4 regions of the Paenibacillus sp. OAE614 genome follow, and region 2 is predicted to be linked to each of the others. Evidence: a T-box and tRNA genes for the amino acid it is inferred to sense, from the RefSeq annotation. Region 2 holds a T-box; the other regions hold tRNA genes.
What was found. The T-box of region 2 lies ahead of argS (arginine--tRNA ligase). A T-box ahead of a tRNA ligase gene usually reads a tRNA of that ligase, here a tRNA-Arg.

Region 1 (4,424 bases), 3.1 Mb from region 2:
AGTGGCGGCACAATACGGTGCCAAAGCATACACCGACTACAAGGAACTGCTGAAGAACGAGAAGCTTGACGCAGTCAGCGTATGTACACCGAACTACCTTCACGCTTCGATGAGCATCGATGCAGCGAATGCCGGGCTGCACGTCCTGGTGGAAAAGCCGATGGCGACCACGAAGGAAGAAGGGGAGCAGATGATCGAAGCGGCCCGCAAAAACGGCGTCTTCCTGATGGTGGGCCACAATCAGCGCCTCATGCCTCCGCACGTGAAGGCAAAAGAAATTCTGGATTCCGGCAAGCTCGGCAGAGTGCTGACGTTCCGCACGTCTTTCGGCCACGGTGGTCCGGAAAGCTGGAGCGTCGACGGACGCGACAGCTGGTTCTTCCGCAAGGATGAAGCGATCATGGGCGCTATGGGCGACCTCGGCGTGCACAAATCCGACTTCATCCGCTATTTGCTGAACGACGAAATCGTGGAAGTCGCCGGCTTTATCGGTACCGTACATAAAGAAGGTACGGACGTGGACGACAATGCGACCTGCATCGTGCGCATGAAGAGCGGAGCTGTGGGCACGCTGATGGCGAGCTGGACGCACTACCGTTCCGGCGACAACGGTACGGTGCTCTGGTGCGAAAACGGCTGCATGAAGATCGGAACCGTTGAAGGCGACGAGGTTATCGTCGAGCTGACCAACGGCACTGTGGAAACGTACAAGGTAGGCGCCATGGCGACGAATGAAAAGCAAGTACCGAGCGGCGTCATCGACGCGTTCGTGGAATCGATCCTGACCAACACGCCGCCGCAAATTTCCGGCGAAGAAGGTCTGCGTTCCCTGAATGTCATCCTGGGCGCGTTTGAATCGCAGGACACAGGCAAAATCGTTAAGCTGTAACAAGCATGGGATAGAGAGGACCTTGGGGTAACCTTGGGGTCCTCTTTTTTGTGTTCAGCTGAGCGAATGGGTAGGGAAGGTTACAGAAGAGAAGATTCTCGGTACGTATGCTTCAACGGACCCCTGTAGGGGTTCTCAATTCCCTCCTGGAACTAAAAAAAGCTCTCCAATAAGGAGAGCTTTGTTACGTCCCAGCTCGGGATACCGCCCTGACGGGCGGACTGCGAAGCGGGTGCTATCGAAGCATATGCTTCGACGAACCCCTTGAGGGGTTCTCATCCCTATGGACGCAAAAACACATCCCAGCTCGGGATACCGCCCTACGGGCGGACTGCGAAGCGGGCGCTAACGAAGCGTATGCTTCGACGAACCCCTTGAGGGGTTCTCAATTCCCTCCTGGGAGGGATACCGCCCTGACGGGCGGACTGCGAAGCGGATGCTAACGAAGCGTATGCTTCGACGAACCCCTTGAGGGGTTCTCAATTCCCTCCTGGGAGGGATACCGCCCTGACGGGCGGACTGCGAAGCGGATGCTAACGAAGCGTATGCTCCGACGAACCCCTTGAGGGGTTCTCATCCCAATGGACGCAAAAACACGTCCCAGTTCGGGATACCGCCCTGACGGGCGGACTGCGAAGCGGATGCTAACGAAGTGTATGCTCCGACGAACCCCTGTAGGGGTTCTCAATTCCCTCCTGGAACTAAAAAAAGCTCTCCAATAAGGAGAGCTTTCTTACGTCCCAGGAGGGATTCGAACCCCCGACCGACGGCTTAGAAGGCCGTTGCTCTATCCAGCTGAGCTACTGGGACATGAAAAATTCAAGCAAGAAAGATCATAACATATATTTGCGATAACATCAACATGTTTTTCTTTCCTTTCTCAAAGTCCCCCTCATCTGTCTCCGGGCATGAGAAAAAAGTTGTTTCAATCCCCGTTTATATTATTAATGGTTTCTATACGTTTTTCATAGAACGATTGGATTCCCCGTCCATTCACATGTTTTTTTTCAAGTTGAAAGAGGTATGCTATAATCAACAATTATTTGCACAAGCACGGGGGAAAGGAGGTAATACATATTAAAGAACATATTTCCCCAGCGAAGGACAACGTCATTCTTTTTCCAAAGACGCTCGACTTCTATCAGATTCAGCTCACCGTCATGCTGGAAAATGAACGGTACGGGGAAGCGATGGAGCTTTTGCGTTTCCTGCTGCAGTGCCAAGGGCAGGATGAGAGGCATTATGAAGAATGGCAGGCGCTTCTGGAATGGCTGGAAGCCGCTTTTCCACAATATATGAATCACGGCGGCGGGCAGGGTGCAGGCTTGGACTCTCATGAGCATGAGGAGGAGCCTGACGAGGAAGAAATGAAACGGCAGAACGTGCGGGCCAAGCTGGCCGAAGACCAGCATTACGCCGACAAGCTGCTGCACACCGCCATGGAAGAGCCTTTATCGGAGCAGACCATGCTTGCTCTCGAGCAGCTGTCCTATCTGGAAGGCTCGGATATCGACGACAAGCTGGTGGGGTGGCTGATGCAGGCTCGCCTTCATCCGCTGCTGCAGTTCAGGGTGCTTCAAACGCTGCGCAAGCGCGGTATGCAGGGCACGGTGCAGTTTAAGCGCGGACAGGAGCAGGTAAGCGTCGATATGGAGACGGTGCCTTTAACGCCGGAGGAGTTTCCGCCGCAGGTGGCAATGGTAACAGAGCGCGTGGCTGCACAGACCGAAGTGCAGGAGCCGACGCTGTATTATTTTGCCCAGGAGCTGTGGTCGCAGTTTATTATGGCGATCTACGGGACGGAGGATTACCGGTCGATCCTTGACGAGGACGACACGACGATCGACATCTGGGCGGCTGCCCTGCATCAGATCGTCACCGAGAGCCTCACAGGCAGCCGCAACGAGGAGGAGTCCCGGGCGATGTACGGGATCACGGACACGATGCGCTTCCGTTTTGAGCAGGCTTATCGAAGCTTCAGGCAGTTCGTGTCGGCCGGCATGCAGGAGTAGGCGATCGGAAACGTTTACCTGAAGAGTTGCCAAGGGCTTGCCCTTGAAAAACACGGCAATGTTGTTTATACTATAATGGTTATTCTGTGCGTGCTGATAACTTAAGTACATGTGAATTATTTTTGGAGGGGAAAGCATAAAATGAAAGCAACCTGGGAAAAAATAGAGAAGAACCTTGGCGTTCTTGAAGTTGAAGTGGAAGCAGACCGCGTAGCTGCAGCCCTCGACAAAGCTTTTAATAAAGTAGCAAAAAAGGCTAACGTGCCTGGTTTCCGTAAAGGTAAAGTGCCTCGGCCGATCTTCGAAGCCCGTTATGGCGTCGAAGCTCTGTATCAAGACGCAATCGACATTTTGCTTCCTGAAGTATACACAGAAGCTGTCGACCAAACTGACATCTTCCCTGTAGACCGTCCTGAAGTGGAGATTGACCAATTCGCGAAAGGCGAAGTGTTCAAATTCAAGGCGAAAGTAACGGTTAAGCCTGAAGTGACTTTGGGCGAATACAAAGGCGTGGAAGTTCCGGTACAAAAGGTTGAGGTTTCAGACGAAGAGCTTGACGCTGAACTGAAGCGTCTGCAAGAACGTCATGCCGAACTGTCTGTTATCGACGAAGGCGCTGCCGAGAACGGAGACGTCGCCGTGATCGACTTCGACGGATCTGTTGACGGCGTTCCTTTCGAAGGCGGACAAGCTGAGCGTTATTCTCTGGAACTGGGAAGCGGCACGTTCATTCCTGGATTTGAAGAGCAGGTTGTCGGCATGGCGACTGGCGACTTCAAAGATGTGGAAGTGACTTTCCCTGAGACATATCATGCAGAAGAACTGGCCGGCAAGAAAGCCGTGTTCAAAGTGAAAGTGCATGAAATCAAGCGCAAACAGCTTCCTGAACTGGACGACGAATTCGCCAAAGACGTAAGTGAATTCGAAACGCTCGCCGAGTACAAGGAAGACCTGAAGAAACAGCTTCTGGACCGTAAGGAACAAGAAGCCAAAGGTAACAAGGAAGCAGCTGTCGTAGACAAAGTTGCCGCCAACGCCGAAGTGGAAATTCCACAAGCAATGATTGACAGCGAAATTCAAAACATGATGCGTGATTTTGACAACCGTCTGCGCAATCAGGGCATGAACCTTGAAATGTTCCTCAGCTTCTCTGGCCAAACGACGGCTGATCTGCAAGAGCAAATGAAGGAAGATGCCGAAAAACGCGTCCGCAACAACCTTGTTCTGGAGCAAATCGCCAAAGAAGAGAACATTGAAGTAACTGAGGAAGACATCAACAAAGAGCTGGAAGTGATGGCTGAATCTTACAAGCGCACGGCTGACGAGATCCGCAACATTCTTACAGCAAACGGTTCGCTGGGAAGCCTGCGCGAAGAAATTTCCCTTCGCAAAACGGTGGATCTCCTGATTGAGAACAGCAAAGAAGTGGAAGCAGCCGAAGAAGCTGCTGAAACTGCTGAAGAAAAATAAGAAGGGAACGGACGCGGCCATCTGCATCTGATCTAAGTGTGGAGGCTGACATA
Region 2 (4,424 bases):
AAAATGGTTGAACGCTTGAGCCACATCCAGCGCATACCGCGCCATCACCGACGGCTCGTTGTTCTGGATTCCGCGCTTCAGCTGGTCCGGGAAGCGGGTCAGCAGCTTCAGCAGCTCCCATCCGGAATCTCCGAGCTGGCCGTTTACCGCTTGGTCAGGCCCGGCCGTTCCACTCTCCGGTCCCCCGGCCGCGCGTCCTTTGGACAGCACGCTTTGGGTACGCGCATACGTGTACTGAAGATACGGCCCTGTCTCCCCGTCGAAATTCAGCGCTTCCTCCAGTGAAAAATCCACTTCGTTCTGGCGGTTGTTTTTCAAGTCCCCGAAAATAATCGCCCCGATGCCGACCGCCTCCGCGACCGCCTCCTTATGTTCGAGGCTGCTGTTTTTCTCTTCGATGATTTGCAATGCCCGGGCAACCGCCTCATCCAGCACTTCCTCAAGATAGACGATCTTGCCGCGGCGGGTGGACATTTTCTTTCCTTCAAAGCGCATCAAGCCGAACGGCACATGCTCGCATTGATCCACCCAGTCTGCTCCCATGCGGCGCAGCACGGCAAATACCTGCTGAAAGTGCAGCCTCTGCTCGCCGCCCACGACGTACAGCAGCTTGTCGCCTTTCAAGACATCGTGCCGGTAAAGAGCGGTTGCCAGGTCACGCGTCGGGTAGATGGTCGTTCCGTCCGTTTTGATGATCAGGCAAGGCGGCATCCCCTCCTCATCCAGGCGCACGACCAGCGCGCCCTCGCTCTCTTCGAGCAGATGCTGGTCGCGCAGCTGATCCACGACGGCCTCCATCTTGTCGTTGTAAAAGCTTTCCCCGAGCGTATAGTCGAAGCTGACGCCCAAGCGGTCGTACATCCGCTGAAACTCCTTCAAGCTGACGTCCACGAAATATTTCCAGAGCCGGTAAGCTTCCTCATCCCCGGATTCCAGCTTCCGGAACCAGTCCCTTGCCTCCGGCTCCAGCGTCTCATCATGGGGTGCTTCCTCATGAAACTGAACGTAGAGCTTCAGCGATTCTTTGATCGGATTGGCCGCAATGGCTTCATCGTTCCCCCAGCGTTTGTATGCGGCGATTTGCTTGCCGAACTGCGTGCCCCAGTCTCCCAGATGGTTGATGCTGGCCACGTCGTACCCCGACAGTTTGTACATGTTGTACAGGGCGGCACCGATCATGGTGGAGCGCAGATGCCCGATGCCCATCGGCTTCGCGATGTTCGGCGAGGACATGTCGATGAGCACTTTTTCTCCTTTTCCCAGGTTCGGCCTATGATCCGTCGCCGTCAACTCGTCCATGATTTGCTGCTCGTAGCGCTTCCGGTCCAGTCTGAAGTTGACATAAGGGCCGGCGGCCTCCGCCTGTATTCCGTTTCGCCCGTCAAATTGGGCAGCCAGCTCTTTGGCGATGTCCGAAGGCGATTTTTTAAACGTTTTGGCCAGCGTAAAGCATGGGAAAGCGACATCCCCCATCTGCGGCTGCGGCGGGATTTCCAGCAGGTCCACCATTTGCTGCTTCGTCCACGGCACGTGCGGCTCGAGCGCCGACGCGATCCATTCCTGTAACATTACAATCATCCTTTCCATATCATAACGACTATCAAAAATTAAAAAAGCCCCCGTCTCCATAATAGAGACGAGAGCTGAATTCCCGCGGTACCACTCTAAGTAAACGGCCCATGCGCCAGCATGGCATCCGTTTCCCTTGAAGCCTGTAACGGCGGCTAACCGGACCTCTCTACTCCGCACCCATCTTGCGGTTTTATTTCAAAAGGCCGTCTCCCGGGTGCGCTTCATGAAGGCGCGGCATGCCGGCTCCCACCATCCCCGGCTCGCTTGATGCCCTTACGCTTCACTACTCTCCCGTTCCATGACGTTCAATTTTCCAATAGTATACACGGGGGACAGCAAAGAATGCAACACCCCAATTTCCTGCTGCAGGATTGCCTTTTATGTTACCTCTTATGCATCCTGTGCCCGTTGGCAGGAATCACCGTGACGGCATACCGCCAAATCGTTCATTTCCAGCAGCTCGATAAACTTGGCCAGCCTTGGCAGCAGCGGTTCCGCCTGCTCGCCGAACCGGGCATGGAGCTTGCCTGCGATATCCGCCACTGAGTGGGAACCGTCGCAGCAGGCGGCCACTTCACTGCCCAGCGCATCCAGCCGGATTTGGACGACCGCCGGCTGTTTCAGCCATTTGACCGACTGGCGGGCCAGCCATCCCTCCCGCGGCACGGACAACGTCACGATCCCTTCGGTCTTCTCCCACTTCACCTTCGAATGCAGCACCGGAACCAAGTCCAGCAAGTTGATCGGTATTTCCGCGGCGTCCTTCCGCTTTTTCCGGTAGATCAGCATGTTGCTACACCTCCCGCTTCGTCACGACGGACTCTTTCTTTTGCCGGAGAGAGATCCAGGCCAGCATCACGACGACAAGCAGGAAAACGATCAGCGGAAGCACATTGCTGGAGACCAGAACGTCTCCCGGAATTGGAACGCCGAGCCAGATCAGGATCGCAATGATCACCCCGATCAGCGATTCGCCGGCGATCAGGCCCGAAGCCAGCAGCGTCCCCGTTTCCACCCTGGCTTTGAGCAATCCGGCGTCCTTCCGTGATCGCCATTCCACAAACCAGCGAACGATACCGCCGACCATGATCGGGGTGCTGACATGAATCGGCAGGTAGATGCCGACCGCTACGGTCAGCGAGTTGAGACCCAAGAACTCGAACACAACCGCCGAAGCCGCGCCGATAAAAATCAGCTCCCACGGCAAATTGTTCGACATGATCCCCTCCACGATCAGCCGCATCAATACGGCCTTCGGCGCAGGGAGCTGCTCGGATCCGAGTCCGTAGCTTTCGTTCAGTACCGACAGGATGAAGCCGATCACCAGACCGGATACGAGTACCCCGATCATCATGGCCACCTGCTGCTTCCAAGGCGTCCCGCCCACCAGGTAACCTGTTTTCAAATCCTGGGAAATGTCCCCGGCCACAGCCAACGCGACGCAGACGATCGCTCCAACCGTCAGTGCGGCGATCATTCCGCCCATACCTGATAACCCGGTCATTTTAAAAATAAACGTTACGATGAGCAGCGTCGCAATCGTCATGCCGGACACGGGTGAAGAGGAGCTCCCCACCAGGCCAACAATCCGGGAAGCGACCGTTACGAACAAAAAGCCGAAAATGGCGATGGCGATCGCGCCAATGATCCCCACGTCGGTCAGCGGGGCAAACGCGATGATAATGACAAGAAGCGCAATCATGATCGTCACCCAAAAGCCGGGAATATCAAACTGGGTCCGGTCCAGCGTCACCTTCTGCTCGTCTCGTTTGCTCAAGCCGGACAAAGTCGCCGCCAGCGAACTGAACAGCATGGGCAGGGTTTTGACCAGCGTGATCAATCCACCTGCCGCCACTGCGCCCGCGCCAATGTAGCGGATGTAGCCTTCCCAGATGCCCCAGGCGTCCAGCTGCGGGATCGGCGCTTCGGCCGGTGACAGCACAGCCTGTGCGCCTCCGCCGAAAAAGCCGATCATCGGAATCATCACGAGCCAGGCCATGATCCCGCCGGCAAGCATCTGCCCCGAAATCGCCGGGCCAATAATGTAGCCTACGCCGAGCAGCGCAGGGTATGTATCCATGCCGATGACCGCGTTTTTAAACCGGTAAATGCCGGTTTCGATCTCGGTCTTGAACCACTTGAAGCCATCACCCAGCGCTTTCACCAGCCCGCCGGCGATAAATCCGTACAGCACCATTTTTGCGCTCTTGCCGCCGGTTTCTCCCGATATGAGTACTTCCGCGCAGGCGGTGCCTTCCGGGTAAGGCAGCGTCTGATGCTCGTTGACAATCAGCAGACGGCGCAGCGGAATCATCATCGCGACGCCCAAAAATCCCCCGACGAGCACGATGAAGCTGACGGTTCCGATGCCCGGGACTTGATTCCACATATACAGGGCGGGCAGGGTAAAGATCGCCCCGGCTGCCACCGCCTCGCCCGCTGTCGTCATCGTTTGCACGATATTGTTTTCCAGAATCGATTTTCGTTTAAACAATCCTCGCAGGACACCGAGCGATATGACGGCGGCTGGAATGGATGCGCTGACCGTCAGCCCGATTTTAAGTCCCAGGTAGGCGTTGGCAGCTGCAAATACAACCGCCAGGATGATGCCCAGAATGACGGCCAGCAACGTAAGTTCCGGCAGTGTTCTGGATGCAGGTATGTAGGGGATGAAACTTGAAGATTCCTTGGGCTTTTGCTTGTCCATGTTGTTCTCCCTTCTGCCGATTCAGGTTGTAGTAACCATCCATATGTTACCCGGATCCATGGAAAAACAATCGCATAGACGGATGTGTAACCCTGAAACGAAAAAAGCCTGACCGCCGGGTCATCCCTCGGCAATCAGGCAGTCG
Region 3 (4,424 bases), 4.8 Mb from region 2:
AGCTTCTCGCGCAGGGAGCCGAACTTCATCGTATCGCGCTCCACTTCCCCCATAAAGGCGGCAACCGCCTCCCGGTCTTTTTCCAATAGAAAGTAACCGTCCGATCCGCGCTGCATAATTTCGTTGTTGAGTTCAATATGCTTCAATGCTCCGCACCCTCTCTTTGAAAATCTCCGTATCCCGCATCGTTCCCGATAGTTCGAACTTGGTGATGACCGGCACATGGTACATCTCTGATATCGTATCCGCGCTCTTGGCAAAACGAGGCCCCCAGTTCCGGTTGCCGCTTGCCGACACGCCGCGAAGCATGCGGTTGTTCTTCGACAGGAAGTTGGACACTTTCTCGGGCACCTGCCCAAAACCCGTTGTATACGTTACGAGCACGTAAGGCTCATTCACCTGCTCCTGCTCTTCGATCGGAATGGCTCTCATGTTCAGCTTGTTGATAAAGCGTCTGACATTGCCGGTCTTGGAATCATAGACGATCAGCATGATCCTTCACTCCTGAATAATGTTCTCTGCCGTGGTCACGGGCGCAAAAAAAACGTCTATTGACGTCATTGTAGATAACCACACCACATATCGTGGTCGTTATTCTTGTGATCACAGAATGGTTCAGCTTCGCTGAAAATGAAATCCCTTAATCCTAGAACTACACCGAATAGACTGGGATAGAGGGAAAATATGTTATATATACTATGCCGATGGAAATCAATATGTAGATGATATTTGGCATGTATTAAGAATAATACATCAATATATTGATGTGGTCAAGCCTATGAGAATCATGTTCTAATAGCGCGTCCGCTCCTGCGCGGGGCCTTGATAAACAAAAAAACAGGGAGCCTCCCGGCGATCCGTAAGCGGATCGATTCGGGGAGATTCCCTGTTTTTCTTCGGTTCCAAAGCCGCGAATATTTACACGCCTTGGATTGGAGTGCTTTCCAGAACTTTATCGATCAGTCCGTATTCCTGCGCTTCAGCTGCGCTCATGAAGTAGTCACGGTCGGTGTCTTTCTCGATGCGCTCCAGCGGCTGTCCGGTACGTTCGGACAGGATGCGGTTCAAGGTGTCGCGCATTTTCAGAATGCGGCGGGCGCGGATTTCGATATCCGTAGCCTGGCCTTGCGCACCCCCGAGCGGCTGGTGGATCATGATCTCACTGTTCGGCAGGCCGAAGCGTTTGCCCTTGGCGCCGGCGTTCAGCAGGAACGCGCCCATGGAAGCGGCCAAGCCTACGCAGATTGTAGATACGTCCGGTTTGATGAACTGCATTGTATCGAAAATCGCCATACCGGCCGTAATGGATCCGCCGGGGCTGTTAATGTACAAATGGATGTCTTTCTCCGGATCTTCGGCTGCGAGGAACAGCAGCTGGGCGATGATAGAATTGGCGACCACGTCATTGACTTCGGTGCCCAGGAAAATGATGCGGTCTTTCAGCAAACGGGAATAGATGTCGTAAGCCCGTTCACCGCGGTTGCTTTGTTCGACGACCATAGGAATATAACTCACGTGGAAAACCTCCCTTAATTGGCTCAAAATAGGTCATTCTATACATACTGTTACCGTATTAACCACATGATAAACAATTTCAAACAAAAAGTCAAAGAAAGTCAAACTCAAGGTAAAAAAAATAGCCATCTGATTGGCTGTGGTACGTTTGGTTAAAAACATAACGTAGAACGGTTGCCGTTCTGCGTTCTCTTCTATTGAAGAAAAATGGCGCGCCCGCGAGGAATTGAACCTCGATCTCAGGCTTCGGAGGCCTACGTCATATCCATTGGACCACGGGCGCAAAATTCAATAGCAAGAGTTATTATATGATAGCTTGCCTCAAAATGCAAGGGTTAAGTTATTAATTTTTTTGGATCAGGAAAATGCTGTATAGGAGGAAAGGCTGATGTGAATTATAGTCAGTGGACTACTTGCAACCAGCCCCATTATTGAGTAGAATAGTGGTGGGACTTAAAACGTTGACCCGGGACATTTTAGGGCCAGTGGAGAGAGGGAAGCGAAGTTGCAGGAGTGGAAAGAAATGCGGGATATATTAGAGATACAAAAGCAGCTTCTGCCTGATCTCGTGGACGTTCTCAAGACCAGATATACCATTCTTCATCAGATCATGCTGTCGGAGCTGATCGGCCGGAGAACGCTCGCTGCATCCCTGCATATGACCGAGCGGGTGCTGCGGGCCGAGACGGATCTTCTCAAGTCCCAGGGCCTGATTGAGATCGAGAGCTCTGGGATGAGGGTCAGTGAGGCGGGAAGCAAGCTGCTCGAACAGATGGAGCCGATGGTGAAAGTGCTGTTCGGCCTCAATGATCTTGGCGAGAAGATCCGCCAGACGTACGGCTTGCGCAAAGTCGTGGTCGTGCCCGGGGATTGCGAATCGTCGCCGCTCACGAAGCGTGACTTGGGACGCGCGGGTGCCAAAGCGCTGCTTGGCGTCATGAACCAAGGGGACACCGTAGCGGTGACTGGAGGCTCAACGCTCGCCGAAGTGGCGGAGCAGTTGACGCCGCAGGCGGCCGTACCGATGAAGAACAGCTGGTTCGTGCCAGCTAGGGGCGGACTTGGCGAAAGTGTGGAGTTTCAGGCGAACACGATCGCATCCACCATGGCCAAGCGCGTCGGCGCGCAGTACCGGCTGCTGCATGTGCCGGACCTCCTGAGCGATGAAGCGTATCAGTCGCTGGTGCAGGACCGCAACATCCAGGAGATCGTGCAGGCGATCAGGCACTGCCGCATCATCATGCACGGCATCGGGGACGCGATGGAGATGACCCGTCGCAGAAGGCTGGATCCCGCCGCCGTGGAGGAGATCCGGTCGGAAGGAGCCGTAGCCGAATCCTTTGGCTACTATTTCAATGAACAAGGCGTTGTCGTTCATAAAATGATGACTTTGGGGCTGCGGCTGGAGGACATTATGCGGACCGAGACCGTCATCGGCATTGCGGGCGGCCGAAGCAAGGCCCAAGCGATCCATGCGGTGCTCAAGTTCGGCCACGAGGACATTCTGGTGGTTGACGAAGCGGCCGCAATCGAGATCTGCCGGGAAATCGACGGCGAGTAAACAACATTCCTTTTGATGTCATGACAGGTATCTACCTGTTTTGAATAAATAAAATACGAACTTTTGGGAGGACTATTCAATGAGTGTAAAAGTAGGCATTAACGGTTTTGGACGTATCGGACGACTCGCTTTCCGCCGTATTCAAAATGTGGAAGGCATCGAAGTTGTAGCCATCAACGACCTTACTGACGCTAAGATGTTGGCCCATCTGCTCAAATATGATACAACGCAAGGCACTTTCAACGGAGACATCGAAGTTCACGACGGCTTCTTCAAAGTGAACGGCAAAGAAGTTAAGGTTCTGGCGAACCGTAACCCTGAAGAACTTCCTTGGGGCGATCTTGGCGTAGACATCGTTCTCGAGTGCACAGGCTTCTTCACAACGAAAGAGGCTGCTGAGAAACACCTGAAAGGCGGCGCTAAGAAAGTTGTGATCTCCGCTCCGGCTACAGGCGACATGAAGACGATCGTATACAACGTTAACCATGAGACACTGGACGGAACTGAGACAGTAATCTCCGGCGCATCTTGCACAACGAACTGCCTGGCTCCTATGGCCAAAACGCTGAACGACAAGTTCGGTATCGTTCAAGGTTTGATGACAACGATCCACGCTTACACTGGCGACCAAAACACCCTGGACGCTCCGCATCCAAAAGGTGACTTCCGTCGTGCGCGTGCAGCTGCAGAAAACATCATTCCTAACTCCACTGGCGCTGCAAAAGCGATTGGTCTGGTTCTTCCAGAACTGCAAGGCAAACTGGACGGTGCCGCTCAACGCGTACCTGTACCAACAGGTTCCCTGACTGAGCTCGTTACAGTTCTGAACACCAAAGTAACGGCTGACGAAGTGAACGCAGCAATGAAAGAAGCTTCCGATCCAGAAACTTACGGCTACACTGAAGACGAAATCGTATCTTCCGACATCAAAGGCATCACGTTCGGTTCGCTCTTCGACGCTACTCAAACTAAAGTGTTGACTGTTGGCGACCAACAGCTGGTTAAAACCGTTGCTTGGTACGACAACGAAATGTCTTACACTTCCCAATTGGTTCGCACATTGGCATACTTCGCTAAGATCGCTAAGTAATATCGGCCATCCCATAGCGAAAACATCCCGAGCGGAAACAGGCATCCTATGTTTCCGCTCTTTAAAATATAGAATGCATAAATTTTCAGCGGAGCTGAGCCATTCTATGATTGCAAGATAATGTCCTAACATGCTGAACCACGGGCTGAGGAGACTGTCCCGTTAAAAATATGGGTGCGGAGGGAAACAATACGATGAACAAGAAGTCTGTACGTGATGTAGAAGTAAACGGCAAGCGCGTATTCGTGCGCGTTGATT
Region 4 (4,424 bases), 3.1 Mb from region 2:
CTTCGTGGATGTGGCTGTCCAGACGCCAGTAGGCGTAACTGCGCAGCCCGTCGCGGCTGAAGATCATCGCGTGCCCTGCCCGCAGCTCCTTCATGTCTTTATAGACGCCCTGTCCCGGCGTCCGCGCCGGGCCGATAATGAACACTTCGGCGAGCCCTTCCGGGCCGACCACGGGCTCCATTTTGGGATGCTGCAGCAGCGCTTTGGGCTCAGAGCCGAATATTAAAGTGCCGTCGATGTAGGCGTAGAACAGGGGCTTAACGCCCAGGCGGTCCCGCGCCATAAACACCTGCTCCCGGACGCTGTCCCAGATGGCAAAGGCAAAAATGCCGTTGAACCGGTCCACGCAGGCCGGCCCCCACTCGATGTATGAAACCAAAAGAACTTCCGTATCGCAATGGGTCCGGAAGTGATGTCCTCTTTTGACCAATTCGCTCCGCAGCTCGGCCGCGTTATATAGCTCCCCGTTATAACAAATCGCATACACATCATCATCATCATGAACGATCATGGGCTGTGCACCGTTTTCGGGGTCAATGACGCTCAGACGGCGGTGGCCGAAGGCGCATGGATTGGAGATCCATGTTCCCGAAGCGTCCGGTCCGCGATCCGACATCGTTTCAGTCATTTTGACAAGGATCTGCGAATCCTGGGTTAAGTCGCCGCTCCATTGTATAAAACCGGTTATTCCGCACATGATGGGTCATCCTCTCTTTGTCGTTTGTCCACTCGCTGTCCTTTCTGTTTGCCAAAGTGATACAGTTATATGCCGAATCGGGGCATAAAATGTCTGTCCTTTAACGAAAACTATAGGAAAGGCAGTGTAAGAAAAACGTGTCTGTCGACGTACTTCTACAGCAGGCAGGCCGCATTTAGCGGATGTTTTTCTTGCGATCATGGAATGGTTCAGCTCCGCTGAAAACTTATAAATTTCTATGATCTTTACAAAGGAGAGTAATGTGACATGGATAAGCAGCATTTTTATGTATCGGTACACGGCAGAAGCGTTCTTGCCGAACAAGGCGCCGCTCCTTATGAGCTGGTGATGTACTGCACGGTGGGGCAGGCCAGGGAAGTGCAGCAGATGATGGAGGATATGCAGGAGCATGCCGAAGATTCCTTCCTCGCCTATACGTTTCCATGGCCGGATACGCCGGAGGATGATGTCAATTCGCAGTACACGGAGAGCCTGAACAAGCTGTACCGGAAAATATATGAATACGGCACGGCAGAAACGCGCCAGCATCTGACGGAGAACAAAATGCTGGGTTATACTTGATTTCTGAATTCAAGCTGACCGGGAGAGGAGGAAAGCATGTATTATATTAAGGATGCCAAGGTGCGTCGGATGACGGAGCTGGACGGGGTCCGCTGCGCCGAAATCGGCGTGCTGCCAGGGGCGGTCGACGATCCCGCGCTTTTGGCTTATGTGGCCGAACTGTCCCCGGGCTGCTACGATCTGATCCGGCTGATCCGCAATGATGCCGACACAGAGCTCGACTGGTACGACAACAGCATGCATCAGGCGTATACCGATGTGACGATGCAAGCGTTCGAAGGCAGCTTTTTTCTGACGGCCGACGAGGAGCGGGATCTGTTCCTGCGCGATCTGATCTCTTTTGGGAACGTAGAGGAGGATCTGCGGAACAGGTTCGCAAAGTAAACGCAGCCATAATTTAAGAAACATAGCCGGCAGACTCCCGCCCCATACTATGGTTTAGGGGAGGTGAGCTAAATGGCGGACTTCACGAACAAAAAAGGCAAGAGAAGCAAGTACGCCCGACAAAACGCTTTTGCTGGTGGAGTGACGAGCAGAAATTCGAGAAATTTGGCTGTGCCCCATAACCCAAGACGTTTTGGCAACCAGTAACCTCCTTGAATCATGAACAAACCTCCGGGGATATCCCCGGAGGTTTGTTCAGCTGTTACTTAGCTGTTCGCGCTTTACGCATATTCGCGAAGCACCTGAATGCCTTTCACGATGTTGTAGACGAACGTGCCGAAGTAAATAACGCAGAACAGCAGGATATATCCCAGGATCGAGCCGGCATGGTGGGCTGCCAAAGTAAAAAACAGCAGCGGTACGGCCGCAATGAATGGCAGCAGATGCGAGAGCAGCGCTCGCTTGGCATGCCTGGCGACATATTCGTCCCGGACGGCGATCCATACGATCACCGGCAGGATAAACGGGGCGAAAAATATGCTGAAGTAGGAAAGTGAAGATAACAACTGTCGCATGGAAATGCTCCTTTACAACTTATTTTGTTAAGTTATTACCCATAGTATTTCCCGCCAATCGGCTTTCTCATTTTCCTCTTGAAAAATTGGCTAAATGCGGTATAATAAATAACGCATTCGCTTTTTTTATTACATAACAAGTCCCAGTAGCTCAGCTGGATAGAGCAACGGCCTTCTAAGCCGTCGGTCGGGGGTTCGAATCCCTCCTGGGACGTACAAGGAAAGCCCTCACTCGAGGGCTTTTTCTTTAGATATAAGCAAGTGGTGCGAGAAGGGAGAGAGACCGGATGAATCAGGATATTAAAGTATCACAGTGGACCGCAATTCTGATCGAGCAGGCGAAGCGGGCCGGACTGTCTGCGGCCGCCATCGCTGAGGCTGTCCAAAAAAAGGACGCTGAGCCGTTTATCCAGGCTGGGCTCGAAGGCGAGCGATATGCCAACCTGTTCGGCTACTCGGAGGAACACGGGGAGCCGCTGGCCCAGGCGGCAACGGAAGGCTACCGCATGACGTTTAACACGCGGAACGGGCTGAAAAACTGGCTGGTGCAGCGTTTTGGCCTGGATGAGGAAAAGGACTTTGAGGTTGGCGAGGGCGTGATTCACGGGCTCCGGCTCACCTTGGAGCAGCTGGCTGCATTGCAAAAAGCACTGGCCGTAAATTGGGTGATTGCCGGATCGCGCGACCTTCCGGGCGGCATGGTGGAGCTGGATTTGTCCATTCGTGCCCTTCAATCCGCTTCTCAAGCTTAATTCGATCTAATTAGGCGTTGCCGGTTAGCCATAATAAAAGGGGCTGTCCCATGCTGTCGTGTCATGCACGACGGTGGGCAGCCCCTTTGTCATTTAGTCTCCATCGCTCCCATCGAACGATTCCTGCTTACTTCCTTGTTAACCACGCCTAGCCGAAGGTCCACGCTAACTGATCAACATCAGGATGATCGAGGACAATGACAGGCAGGCACTGAGCAAATAGATGAACACGACCGCCTGCTTCGGGCTCAGCCCCCAGGACAGCAGCCGATAATGGAGCTGGCTTCGGTCGGCCTTGTACACCGGCTTGCCGTCGCGATACCTTTTGATTACAACGTAAATGTTATCGAAGATCGGCACGCCAAGCGCCAGCACGGGCACGAGAATGGAAATGACGGTCACCTGTTTAAAGGCTCCGTCCAGTGCGATGATGCCGAGCATGAACCCGATAAACGTCGCGCCTGCATCCCCCATGTAGATTTTGGCGGGCGGCTTGTTGTATCTCAGATAACCGAGCGTCACCCCGACCAGCAGCACTGCCATGATCGCGGAATGGGACTGGCCTTTAGCAATAGCAACGATAAACAGCGTCAAGGCCGAAATTGCGGCCACGCCTCCGGACAGCCCGTCCAGCCCGTCCATAAAATTAATGACCGTCGTGACGCCGAAGATCCACAGAATCGTCAGAATAAACTGCAGCCACTCCGGAAACACGACCATATGGCCGGCGAACGGAACGGTGATCCCTTCAAATGAGATCCCTGAATAATAGACGATCACCGCAGCGCCTACCTGCACGAGCGTTTTGGGCAGAGCGGCAAAATCCTTGCCTTTCGTCTTGTACCAGTCATCGATCATGCCGATGCCGAGGATGAGCAGCGAGCCGGCCACAATGCCGGCCATTTCCTTGTCCCAGTGTCCGGTGAGAACGATGTAGGGAACCATGAAGCCGAGAAAGATGGCGATGCTTGCCAGATGCGGTACGGGTTCCTTATGTATTTTGCGAGTGGTGGGCCGGTCGACGAAATCAACCCGGATCGCGAGCTTCCTTAAAGGAGGGATCAAAGCCAAAACGATAACAAGCGACACAATAAATCCAATTACATACACAATGGTCAGGCCTCCAATACTTAGCTTTGCAATTTCTGTCGTTTCATTCAAAGTCTCTGGTTGGTTTTCGGATAGGGTCAGCTAGATTGAACTAAAGATTTTTATCGAAATTGTTGGTAAAGCGGCTCAATTAGGCGCTGATTTCTTTAGTTCATTTTACATAGATGTAGCATTTGTATTTTTAACTAGAATAATCGCTATTTTTGCAAAATACAACGATAAAATATTTAATATTTCCATAACATTCCAACTAACCGCTTTTTACAATTCTAGTAGAAAATAGGTCTATAGCACTTATGCTAATAGAAGAAGGGTGAGCCGATG

Region 1: it has a tRNA-Arg gene. The T-box ahead of argS (arginine--tRNA ligase) is inferred to sense a tRNA for this amino acid. The anticodon was not compared.
Region 3: it has a tRNA-Arg gene. The T-box ahead of argS (arginine--tRNA ligase) is inferred to sense a tRNA for this amino acid. The anticodon was not compared.
Region 4: it has a tRNA-Arg gene. The T-box ahead of argS (arginine--tRNA ligase) is inferred to sense a tRNA for this amino acid. The anticodon was not compared.

The regions. Positions count from the first base shown of each region.
Region 1 is NZ_JBEPOD010000001.1:5,014,670-5,019,093, reverse strand. It holds gene ABIE48_RS23185 (Gfo/Idh/MocA family protein) at 1-889, shown strand, start outside; tRNA gene ABIE48_RS23180 (tRNA-Arg) at 1,626-1,699, opposite strand; gene ABIE48_RS23175 (hypothetical protein) at 2,050-2,901, shown strand; gene tig (trigger factor) at 3,043-4,371, shown strand.
Region 2 is NZ_JBEPOD010000001.1:1,943,880-1,948,303, reverse strand. It holds gene argS (arginine--tRNA ligase) at 1-1,569, opposite strand, end outside; T-box leader at 1,630-1,880, opposite strand; gene ABIE48_RS09350 (PqqD family protein) at 1,963-2,361, opposite strand; gene ABIE48_RS09345 (OPT family oligopeptide transporter) at 2,366-4,279, opposite strand.
Region 3 is NZ_JBEPOD010000001.1:6,706,887-6,711,310, reverse strand. It holds gene nrdE (class 1b ribonucleoside-diphosphate reductase subunit alpha) at 1-146, opposite strand, end outside; gene nrdI (class Ib ribonucleoside-diphosphate reductase assembly flavoprotein NrdI) at 133-492, opposite strand; gene clpP (ATP-dependent Clp endopeptidase proteolytic subunit ClpP) at 919-1,515, opposite strand; tRNA gene ABIE48_RS30695 (tRNA-Arg) at 1,724-1,798, opposite strand; gene ABIE48_RS30690 (sugar-binding transcriptional regulator) at 2,039-3,076, shown strand; gene gap (type I glyceraldehyde-3-phosphate dehydrogenase) at 3,156-4,166, shown strand; gene ABIE48_RS30680 (phosphoglycerate kinase) at 4,361-4,424, shown strand, end outside.
Region 4 is NZ_JBEPOD010000001.1:5,049,299-5,053,722, reverse strand. It holds gene asnB (asparagine synthase (glutamine-hydrolyzing)) at 1-697, opposite strand, end outside; gene ABIE48_RS23340 (hypothetical protein) at 965-1,279, shown strand; gene ABIE48_RS23335 (hypothetical protein) at 1,316-1,663, shown strand; gene ABIE48_RS23330 (magnetosome magnetite crystal formation protein family) at 1,945-2,238, opposite strand; tRNA gene ABIE48_RS23325 (tRNA-Arg) at 2,379-2,452, shown strand; gene ABIE48_RS23320 (hypothetical protein) at 2,526-2,990, shown strand; gene ABIE48_RS23315 (MraY family glycosyltransferase) at 3,156-4,103, opposite strand; gene ABIE48_RS23310 (stalk domain-containing protein) at 4,422-4,424, shown strand, end outside.